DNA from 2 places in the Paenirhizobium cremeum genome. Region 1 is predicted to be linked to the other one. Evidence: predicted binding sites of a transcription regulator. Region 1 holds the regulator's gene; the other holds the start of a gene.
What was found. The regulator PhoB, encoded in region 1, activates phosphate uptake and scavenging genes when phosphate is short. The targets are predictions, from matches to a motif close to TGTCATNNANCTGTCAT.

Region 1 (5,030 bases):
ACGGCTTTTGAACAGACGATGATTACCGTTCCGATCGAGTTTTCGGAAAAGGTCATCGATCCGAATAACAAGCGGGCAGAAAACCCGAATGTGTTGCAGATGGCGAATTATCCGCTTCTGGCAAGGGATGCGGTCGCCAAAGTCCTCGGTGTCGATACGAGTGATCGCGTCAAGGCGCGCGCCGTTCAGGACATGCTGTCCGACAGCGTTCGCGTGGCATTGCGCGATATGGTTCTTGCCGATCAATCGCTGATCGGAAAGACGGTTCCGGTGACCCTGCTTGCCAACGCCAACATCGACTCCGCCTACAAGGGCCAGATCGATCTGTCGGTTGCCGAGCAGAACCGCAAGGTTTCCGACCAGCAGCTCGCATGGATGAACCAGCTCGCCGAAAGCGGCGCGCTTGCCGGGCACTTCAACACCGGCATTTTCGTGAACGGCGCATCGAGCCGTCCGGAAGCGGCGGGTGTCGGGGTGGCACTCATCGGTTCGGCCTACATGATGCTGATCGTCCTCGTGCTTTCGCTGCCGATCGGTGTCGCGGCTTCGATCTACCTTGAAGAGTTCGCCCCGAAGAACCGCTTCACCGACCTGATCGAAGTGAACATCAACAACCTTGCTGCCGTCCCCTCGATCGTATTCGGTCTTCTTGGTCTTGCGGTGTTCATCAACTTCATGGGCCTGCCGCGTTCGGCCTCGATTGTCGGCGGTCTCGTGCTGACGCTGATGACCTTGCCGACCATCATCATCGCCACGCGTGCGGCTTTGAAGGCCGTGCCGCCGTCGATCCGCGCTGCCGCGCTCGGCCTCGGCGCTTCGAAGATGCAGACGGTCTTCCATCATGTGCTGCCGCTTGCCATGCCGGGCATCCTGACCGGCACGATCATCGGCCTGGCGCATGCTCTCGGTGAAACGGCACCGTTGCTGCTGATCGGCATGGTGGCTTTCGTCGCCAACTATCCAGGTACGCCGCTCGAGCCGTCGACCGCCCTTCCGGTGCAGATCTACCAGTGGGCGAACGAGGCGGAGCGTGCTTTCGTCGAACGTACATCGGGAGCGATCATTATTCTGCTCCTGTTCCTTCTGGTAATGAATGTGGGCGCAATCCTGTTGCGGCGACGCTTCGAACGGCGCTGGTAGAGGGAGAAGAGACATGAACATGATGTCGGAATCAGCAGTTGAAAAGGCGCTGGATCAGAAAATGAGCGATGTGAACTACAAGATGATTGGCAAGGACGTCTCGGTTTACTACGGCGAGAAGCGCGCGCTTTTCGACGTGAACCTGAACGTTCGCGAGCATACGGTAACCGCGCTCATCGGCCCTTCGGGCTGCGGTAAGTCGACCTTCCTCAGGACGCTCAACCGCATGAATGACACGATCGACGGTTGCCGGGTCACCGGCAAGATCACGCTCGACGAGATGGACATCTACGATCCGTCCATCGATGTGGTCGAACTGCGCGCGCGCGTTGGCATGGTTTTCCAGAAGCCGAACCCGTTCCCGAAGTCGATCTACGAGAACATTTCCTACGGCCCGCGCATCCATGGTCTCGCCAAGTCGAAGGCCGATCTCGACCAGATCGTCGAGACCAGCCTTCAGAAGGCCGGCCTCTGGAACGAGGTGAAGGACCGCCTCCATGAGTCTGGCACCGGTCTCTCCGGCGGCCAGCAGCAGCGCCTGTGCATTGCCCGTGCAGTCGCCGTCAGCCCGGAAGTCATCCTGATGGACGAGCCTTGCTCGGCACTCGATCCGATCGCGACCGCCAAGGTCGAGGAACTGATCCACGAGCTCAGAACCAACTTCACGATTGTCATCGTGACGCACTCCATGCAGCAGGCGGCCCGCGTTTCCCAGCGCACGGCGATGTTCCACCTCGGTCTGCTGGTCGAGGAAAACGATACCGACAAGATGTTCACCAATCCGGACGATCAGCGCACGCAGGACTACATCATGGGCCGCTTCGGCTGATGTCGCCGCATCCGGTGATCGATCTTCCATTTCAAGGATACCAAGAACATGTCTTCATCGCATATCTACTCGGCCTATGACGAGGAACTGAAATACCTGATGCGCCGCATCTCCGAGATGGGTGGGCTTGCCGAACAGATGGTGGGCGACAGCATTCGCGCGCTTGTCAATTCCGATGCCGCCCTTGCCCAGAAGGTCATCTCCGACGACGTCATCATGGATGCCGCCGAGCGCGAGATCGGCGACAAGGCGATCGTCACCATCGCCCGCCGCCAGCCGGTTGCAGCTGATCTTCGCGAGATCATCGGCGCGCTCAAGATTGCCAATGACCTGGAGCGGGTCGGCGATCTCGGCAAGAGCAACGCCAAGCGCGTCATGGCCGTTCAGGCCACCGGCGTTCCGCGCAAGCTCGCCCGCGGCATCGAGCATCTGTCGGAGCTTGCGCTCGTGCAGCTCAAGGAAGTGCTCGACGTCTACACGACACGCTCGGCCGAAAAGGCCAAGTCGATCCGTGATCGCGACGAGGAGATCGACGCCATCTATACCTCGCTCTTCCGCGAGCTTCTGACCTACATGATGGAAGATCCGCGCAACATCACCAGCTGCACGCATCTTCTGTTTTGCGCCAAGAACATCGAGCGCATCGGCGACCATGCCACCAATATCGCTGAGACGATCTACTACATGGCGACGGGCGCTCAGCCGGAAGGCGAGCGCCCGAAGGAAGACCTGACGGCTACCGTCGGCGCCATCGCCGAGTGAGCCGTCGGTCCTGAGAGAGGTAGTTGAAGTCGATGTTGCCCAAGATTGCTGTCGTTGAGGACGAAGAAGCACTGAGCGTGCTTCTTCGTTACAATCTCGAGGCTGAAGGTTACGAGGTCGAGACCATCCTGCGTGGCGATGAAGCGGAGTTGAGGCTGCAGGAGCGGGTTCCCGACCTGCTCATCCTCGACTGGATGCTGCCCGGTGTCTCGGGCATCGAGCTTTGCCGCCGGTTGCGTATGCGGCCGGAGACGGAACGTCTGCCGATCATCATGCTGACGGCCCGCGGCGAAGAAAGCGAGCGCGTGCGCGGTCTGGCGACCGGGGCGGATGACTATGTCGTCAAGCCGTTCTCGACCCCGGAACTGATGGCGCGTGTCAAGGCCATGCTGCGCCGCGCACGTCCGGAGGTCCTCTCCAGTGTCTTGCGTTGCGGCGATATCGAACTGGACCGCGAGACCCATCGGGTTCATCGCAAGAGCCGCGAAGTCCGGCTTGGGCCGACCGAATTCCGTCTGCTGGAGTTCCTGATGGCTTCCCCCGGGCGCGTTTTCTCGCGTTCCCAGCTTCTGGACGGCGTCTGGGGCCACGACATCTATGTCGACGAACGCACGGTCGACGTGCATGTGGGTCGCCTTCGCAAGGCTCTCAACTTCTCGAATATGCAGGATGTGATCCGCACCGTGCGCGGCGCGGGATATTCCATGGAAGCCTGATTGGGTTTTTCCAGGATCACATTGCGGATACGTTGTGACAGACAAAAAACGGGCCGAAAGGCCCGTTTTTACATTTCCGGTTTTGTCCGAAGACGCCGGACTTTATCGAGCCGACCTACGCCTGTCGCCAATCGGCTGGTAGGCGAGCTTGGCGTGATAGTTGCAATAAGGGGAATTATCGGACGACTCGCAGCCGCAGAAATGGAAATCGTCCTTCATAGGATCGCCGATCGGCCACTTGCAGGTGCGTTCCGTGAGTTCCGTCAGCGCCAGACGCCGGGAAATCGGCACGACCACGTTGCTCGCCGGAGCGATATCGATTTCCTCGATGCCTTCGATCTCGATTTCTTCCTTGAGCATGTTGGCGCCGGCAGGCCGCGCAACGGTGCGGGTGGTGACGCGCGGCGCATAGTTCTGGGCGCGGGGCGGCGTCGCCGTGCGCTTTGCCGTCCGCGTCGTCGCGACGCTGCCGCCGGCCTTGGCGCGGCCCGGGAGGCTGAGGCGGTGAACTTTGCCGATAACGGCATTGCGGCTCACTCCGCCAAGTTGCGCGGCAATCTGGCTCGCGCTCAAGCCTTCGGCCCAAAGCCGCTTCAGCTTTTCTACTCGCTCATCCGTCCAGTTCATGCCATTTTCTCCGCCGGTCGCAATTCGTGCTGGCAGAATCCCTCGCCGTTGCTTCGGAAAATTCCGAAACAAAACTGCCTCGATACTGTCGGTGACTAATTCCGCCGCATGCAATTTCTTTATTGGTTCTTAACCTAGTGTGAGGCTGACTCCGTGACAAGAGTCGGCGGAATCATCGGGAATCGATTTCGAAGTTTTCCCCAACTTGCTACCGAGGCGCGATCATGTTCGCCCATGCGCCGCTTGGCTCTGTCCCTCGACTCCGAGTGGCGAAAATTCCGCTTTTCCGCGGTGTTTCGTTGACAGGGAGGGGCGAAATGACGATAGTGCAGCCGCCGCCGCAAGGCGGCATTTTTGATTTTTTGGACCCGGCGGAACAGGGGTTCCGGTGCGGTCCGCACCCGAAAAGACAAAAGCTCTTCGAAAGGAGTCTTTCGCTATGGCCGAGGCCTCTCCGCTTTATCAGACTTACATGCGCGCTCCGCTGCGTTTCGAGCGAGGCGAGGGCGTGTGGCTGATTACGGAAAACGGAGAGCGATATCTCGATTTCGCAGCGGGTGTCGCCGTGAATTCGCTGGGCCACGCCCACCCTCATCTCGTCGGCGCATTGCGTGAGCAGGCCGATAAGGTCTGGCATCTTTCGAACCTCTATGAGATCCCAGGCCAGGAAAAGCTCGGCAAGCGCCTGACCGAGGCGACCTTTGCCGACCGGGTGTTTTTCACCAATTCCGGTGCAGAGGCGCTTGAATGCGCCATCAAGACGGCCCGCCGCTATCAGTTCTCCAAGGGACATGGCGAGCGGTTCCACATCATCACTTTTGAAGGCGCCTTCCATGGCCGCACGCTGGCGACGATTGCCGCTGGCGGCCAGGCGAAATATCTCGAAGGCTTCGGCCCCAAGGCGCCGGGTTTCGATCAGGTGCCTTTCGGCGATCTGGAAGCTGTGAAGGCGGCGA
Region 2 (5,030 bases), 1.8 Mb from region 1:
GCCTTCGACGTCGTGGACCCAGATGTTCTCGCGGCGCGCACCAAGCGTCACCAGCAGGTTGAGGCAGGCCAGTGCGGCGGCGCCTGCGCCGGAGGCGACGATCTTTACCTCGTCGATCTTCTTGCCCGCCAGTTCCAGACCGTTCAGGATGGCGGCGGCGACAATGATCGCCGTGCCGTGCTGGTCGTCGTGGAAGACCGGGATGTTCATCTTTTCGCGAAGCTGGGCTTCCACCTCGAAGCATTCCGGGGCCTTGATGTCCTCAAGGTTGATGCCGCCGAAGGTCGGCTCCAGTGCCGAAACCGTCGACACCATGGTGTCCACACTTGCGGCGTCGATTTCGATGTCGAAGACGTCTATGCCGGCGAACTTCTTGAAAAGAACCGCTTTTCCCTCCATGACCGGCTTGGAGGCCAGCGGGCCGATATTGCCGAGACCGAGCACGGCGGTACCGTTGGAGATGACGGCGACGAGATTGCCGCGGGCGGTGTAGTCGGCAGCGGTCTCAGGTTCGTCGCGGATCGCAAGGCAGGGAGCGGCCACACCCGGGGAATAGGCGAGCGCCAGGTCGCGCTGGTTGCCCAGCGGCTTGGTCGCCTGAATCTCGAGCTTCCCGGGACGGGGATAGCGGTGATAAAACAGGGCCTGTTCATCGAGATCCGCCGTTGCGGTCGTCGGCTGCGGCTTGTTCTTTTCGGGAGCGTTCATCGGGTCCATCGGCATCGTCGTTTCAGGTTATCGAAATCCCTGAATACACCAATTGGCTTCCGGTGGAAGTCCCATTCGGTTCCTATCGCAACCGCATTGCCGACAGTGCACCGGCGATGGCCGGACGGCGGACCCGATCCGGCCATCGCGGCGCTTTGCCGGACCTGCATCGGCCGGTCCGACATGCGCCATCGGAGGCATGGCGTTCGCCAGTGGCGGTGGCGAAAACCGATGATCCGAGGGGCGGGTATCAGACTGACGGCGTGATGACCGGCGGCAGCGAGGTGGGACCGATGCCGTATTTCGATTTACCGGACGGGGTGCTGCCTGTGGTTTCGCTTGTGGTCTGTGCGCAGGCCGCGAGTGTCATGACCAGGCCCAGTGCGACGATCAGTTTCTTCACGGATTTTCTCCTTGTCGGGCCTTTTTCGGGAGAACGATTCTCATGACCCGGGATGAGATGTTGATGTGTAATCAGTTCCGGTCTATATTGAACACAAATGTTCAAAAGTCAACACGAGCGTCTATTTGACGCAGGCGGCATGAACGGGGCTGCCCTAAGGAGTTCAATGTGGTATCGCCCAAAGAGAATCCGGTATTCCGTCGGTTGGCCATTGTCGCCCGTCCAGGGGCGAGGAAGGAAGGCGAAGGCTTCCGGGGGTGATATGAGACCGGTTGTCTCTCAATTGCGATATGAAAAGGTTTCAGGCGGATTCTGTTGCCGGAATGATCGTCGGATGAAGCATGTCCGGCCGGCGGCCATGGAGGGTTCCTTCACGTGACAAATGTAAAATGCCGTATCTATGACGCCGCGATGCGGCTTTTTTCCCGAAAAGGGTCCGATCGTGTGACGATCAGCGACCTTGCGGAAGAGGCGGGCGTGGCCCGCGGGACGGTCTACAACACCATACCCGATCCCGGCATGTTGTTCGAGCAGATCGCCGGCGACCTGGCGGATGAAATGCTGCTCAAGGTGCGCGCCACCTTGGAAACGATAAGCGATCCTCCCCTGCGGCTGGCCTGCGGCATCCGGCTTTTCATTCGCAGGTCGCACGAGGAGCCGCAATGGGGCCGTTTCATGGTTCATTTCGGCTTCAGCAACCGGACGCTTCAGGGGCTTCTTGCGGGGACCTCGGGCGAGGATCTCAGGTCGGGGATCGAGAACGGCCGTTATACGATCCCGCCGGAGCAGGCCAATTCGGCGCTGGCAATCATCGGCGGCGCGACGCTTTCCGGGATGATGCTGGTGCAGGAGGGTTACAAGACTTGGCGCGATGCCGGCAGCGAGGTCGCCGAACTCGTTCTCGTGTCGCTCGGGGTGGAGCGCGGGGAGGCGGGGCGCATGTCCCGGCATCGGTTGCCGGAACTCATCTGACGGCAGCTTCTCGTCGCACCTTCCTCCCCAGAAGCCGACCGGGCAGGGTATTTTGCCCGGTTTTGTGCGGTCCCCTGTCGCATATCCCCAACATGTCATCATCCTGAAACACGAGTCTGGTTTGAGCCAGTTCATGATTTCATGAAGCGAGATCCAGAGGATGGCGACCGTGAGTGGGCAGACGGAAACGCGGCATTTCAGAACCCTTTTCATTTCCGACGTGCATCTGGGTTCAAAGGCGGCGAAGACCGATTTTCTTCTCGATTTCTTGCGGCAGCACGAGGCCGACACGATATTTCTCGTCGGCGATATCGTCGATGGCTGGCGGCTGAAGCGGAGCTGGTACTGGCCGCAGGACTGCAACGACGTCGTGCAGAAACTGCTGCGCAAGGCGCGCAAGGGAACCCGTATCGTCTATATTCCCGGCAACCATGACGAATTCCTGCGGGGTTTCCCGGGCACCCATTTCGGCGGGATCGAGGTCGCCGAGCGCATGATCCATGAGACCGCCAACGGCAAGAAATATCTTGTTCTGCACGGGGACGAGTTCGACGTCGTGGTGCGCAACGCGCGGCTTCTCGCCTATCTCGGCGACTGGGCCTATGACACCGCCATCGCGATCAATGTGGTGCTCGCCGGACTCCGGCGCCGGCTTGGGATGCCCTACTGGTCGTTTTCCTCCTGGGCCAAGCAGCAGGTAAAGCAGGCCGTCAACTTCATCGGCGAGTTCCAGCGCGTGGTGGCCGAGGAAGCCCGTCGAAACGAGGTCGACGGGGTGATCTGCGGCCATATCCACCATGCCATCATGGAGGATATCGACGGTATCCATTACATCAACACGGGCGACTGGGTGGAAAGCTGCACCGCCATTGCCGAGCATCCGGATGGCCGCTTCGAGCTGATTTCCTGGGGGCATCTCGTGGGCGCGGCCAAGCCCGCCAAGCAGCTTGTCATGGCGCCGGTTCCGCTCGCTCTCGCGCCGGTCAAGCAGGATACCGGCGAGGATGTCCGCGCCGCGTGAGGACGTTTGCCGTCCGGTCGGCGGAATGACCGGTTTTTGTTGTGGTTTTGCTGCACCTAACAATCTTTAACGCCGGTTAAGGATTTCATCCTTGTGCGGTCCGGCTATACTGCGAGGAATCGTATTTCGCGCAGGCGGCCGTCACTGGCGAGTGCGCATGGCCAAAGCGTAGAAGTCGTCGGGACAGTGAAGCCGGTTCATCCAGAAAGCGCGTCGATCGAGATACACGACCTGCCCGATCGGGCAGGACGGCGCATCGAGTTGCGTGGGGTCTGGCGCAACAACAGCCTCGGTGCGATGCTGCACGATGCGGGTCGCCTGGCTGACGGGGAGGCCGGCATCGTCGAAATCGATCTCTCGCGCATTTCGGCAATGGATACCGCCGGTGCGTGGCTGATCCGTCGCTTCCTTGCCAAGCAGAAGGCTGAAGGGGTTTCCGTCGCGGTGACCGGCGGCACCGAAGCCATGCGGGAACTCATTTCCGCCATGCCGGAAAAGGTCAACTCCCCGGGCAAGGGTGAGGCCAGGGGGCCTCTCTTCCAGCGCTTCTTCGCGCCGATCGGCGAGACGGTGGTGGAGCTCTGGCAGGACTTCGTCGCCATGATGTTCGTTCTGGGTTCGGCGGTGCGCGGCGCCCAGACCAAGCTTGGCCGGGGTAGCGGCGTTTCGCCGGCGTCCGTGGTGAACCAGCTCGACCACATGGGTGTTAGGGCCGTTCCCATCATCGTGCTCATGTCCTTCCTGATCGGGGCGATCATTGCCCAGCAGGGTGCCTTCCAGCTTCGCTATTTCGGGGCGGAAGTCTTTGTCGTCGACCTCGTCGGCATCCTGCAACTGCGGGAAATCGGCGTATTGCTGACCGCGATCATGATCGCCGGCCGTTCGGGCAGCGCGATCACCGCCGAAATCGGCTCGATGAAGATGCGCGAGGAAATCGACGCGCTGAAGGTCATCGGCCTCAATCCGATCGGGGTCCTGGTATTTCCGCGGCTGGTGGCGCTGACCATCGCCCTGCCGCTTCTGACCATCGTTGCCAACTTCGCGGCCCTTTACGGGGCGGCACTCGTCGCCTGGGCCTATTCCGATATCACCTTCGATGTCTTCACCGGCCGCCTGCACGATGCAGTCGACTATTCGACCATAGCTTCGGGCATGATCAAGGCGCCTTTCATGGCGCTCATCATCGGCATCGTCTCGGCGGTCGAAGGCATGAAGGTGGGGGGCAGCGCGGAATCGCTCGGGCAGCACGTCACCGCGTCGGTGGTCAAATCGATCTTCGTCGTCATCCTCGTGGACGGGCTTTTCGCCATGTTCTACGCCGCAATCGACTTCTGAGGAGGGATGAATGGCAGACAATCCCTCCGGCAGGCAGAAGCGCGAGGCGGTGCTTTCCGTACGCGACCTGACGGTCGCCTTCGGGGAGAAGGTCGTGCTCGACCATCTCAATCTCGACATCTATCGCGGTGAAATCCTCGGTTTCGTCGGCGCCTCCGGCGCCGGCAAGTCGGTGCTGATGCGCACGGTGCTGCGGCTCTTGCCACGGCGTTCCGGCTCGATCGAAATTCTCGGCGCCGATTACGACAAGGTATCCGAGGCCGAGCGGATGATGCTCGATACCCGCCTTGGCGTGCTTTTCCAGCACGGCGCCCTGTTCTCGGCGCTGACCGTCAAGGAAAACATTCAGTTGCCGATGCGCGAATATCTCGATCTGCCGAAATGGCTGATGGACGAACTCGCCTATCTGAAGATCGAGCTGGTGGGACTGGACCCTGATGCGGCGGACAAATATCCGTCCGAGCTTTCCGGCGGCATGATTAAGCGCGCTGCCCTTGCGCGAGCGCTTGCGCTCGATCCGGATCTCGTCTTCCTGGACGAGCCGACGTCGGGGCTCGATCCGATCGGTGCGGCGGAATTCGACGAATTGAT

Region 2: a site for PhoB is predicted at 2,177-2,193, ahead of ACLBKR_RS09670 (UDP-2,3-diacylglucosamine diphosphatase). Genes of this name have one in related genera too.

The regions. Positions count from the first base shown of each region.
Region 1 covers NZ_CP180217.1:126,400-131,429, forward strand. Annotated here, with positions in the region: gene pstA (phosphate ABC transporter permease PstA) at 1-1,140, shown strand, start outside; gene pstB (phosphate ABC transporter ATP-binding protein PstB) at 1,154-1,969, shown strand; gene phoU (phosphate signaling complex protein PhoU) at 2,018-2,731, shown strand; gene phoB (phosphate regulon transcriptional regulator PhoB) at 2,764-3,447, shown strand; gene ACLBKR_RS00655 (GcrA family cell cycle regulator) at 3,550-4,074, opposite strand; gene ACLBKR_RS00660 (aspartate aminotransferase family protein) at 4,514-5,030, shown strand, end outside.
Region 2 covers NZ_CP180217.1:1,927,189-1,932,218, reverse strand. Annotated here, with positions in the region: gene ACLBKR_RS09685 (NADP-dependent malic enzyme) at 1-708, opposite strand, end outside; gene ACLBKR_RS09680 (hypothetical protein) at 959-1,111, opposite strand; gene ACLBKR_RS09675 (TetR/AcrR family transcriptional regulator) at 1,487-2,083, shown strand; gene ACLBKR_RS09670 (UDP-2,3-diacylglucosamine diphosphatase) at 2,244-3,104, shown strand; gene ACLBKR_RS09665 (ABC transporter permease) at 3,291-4,439, shown strand; gene ACLBKR_RS09660 (ABC transporter ATP-binding protein) at 4,450-5,030, shown strand, end outside.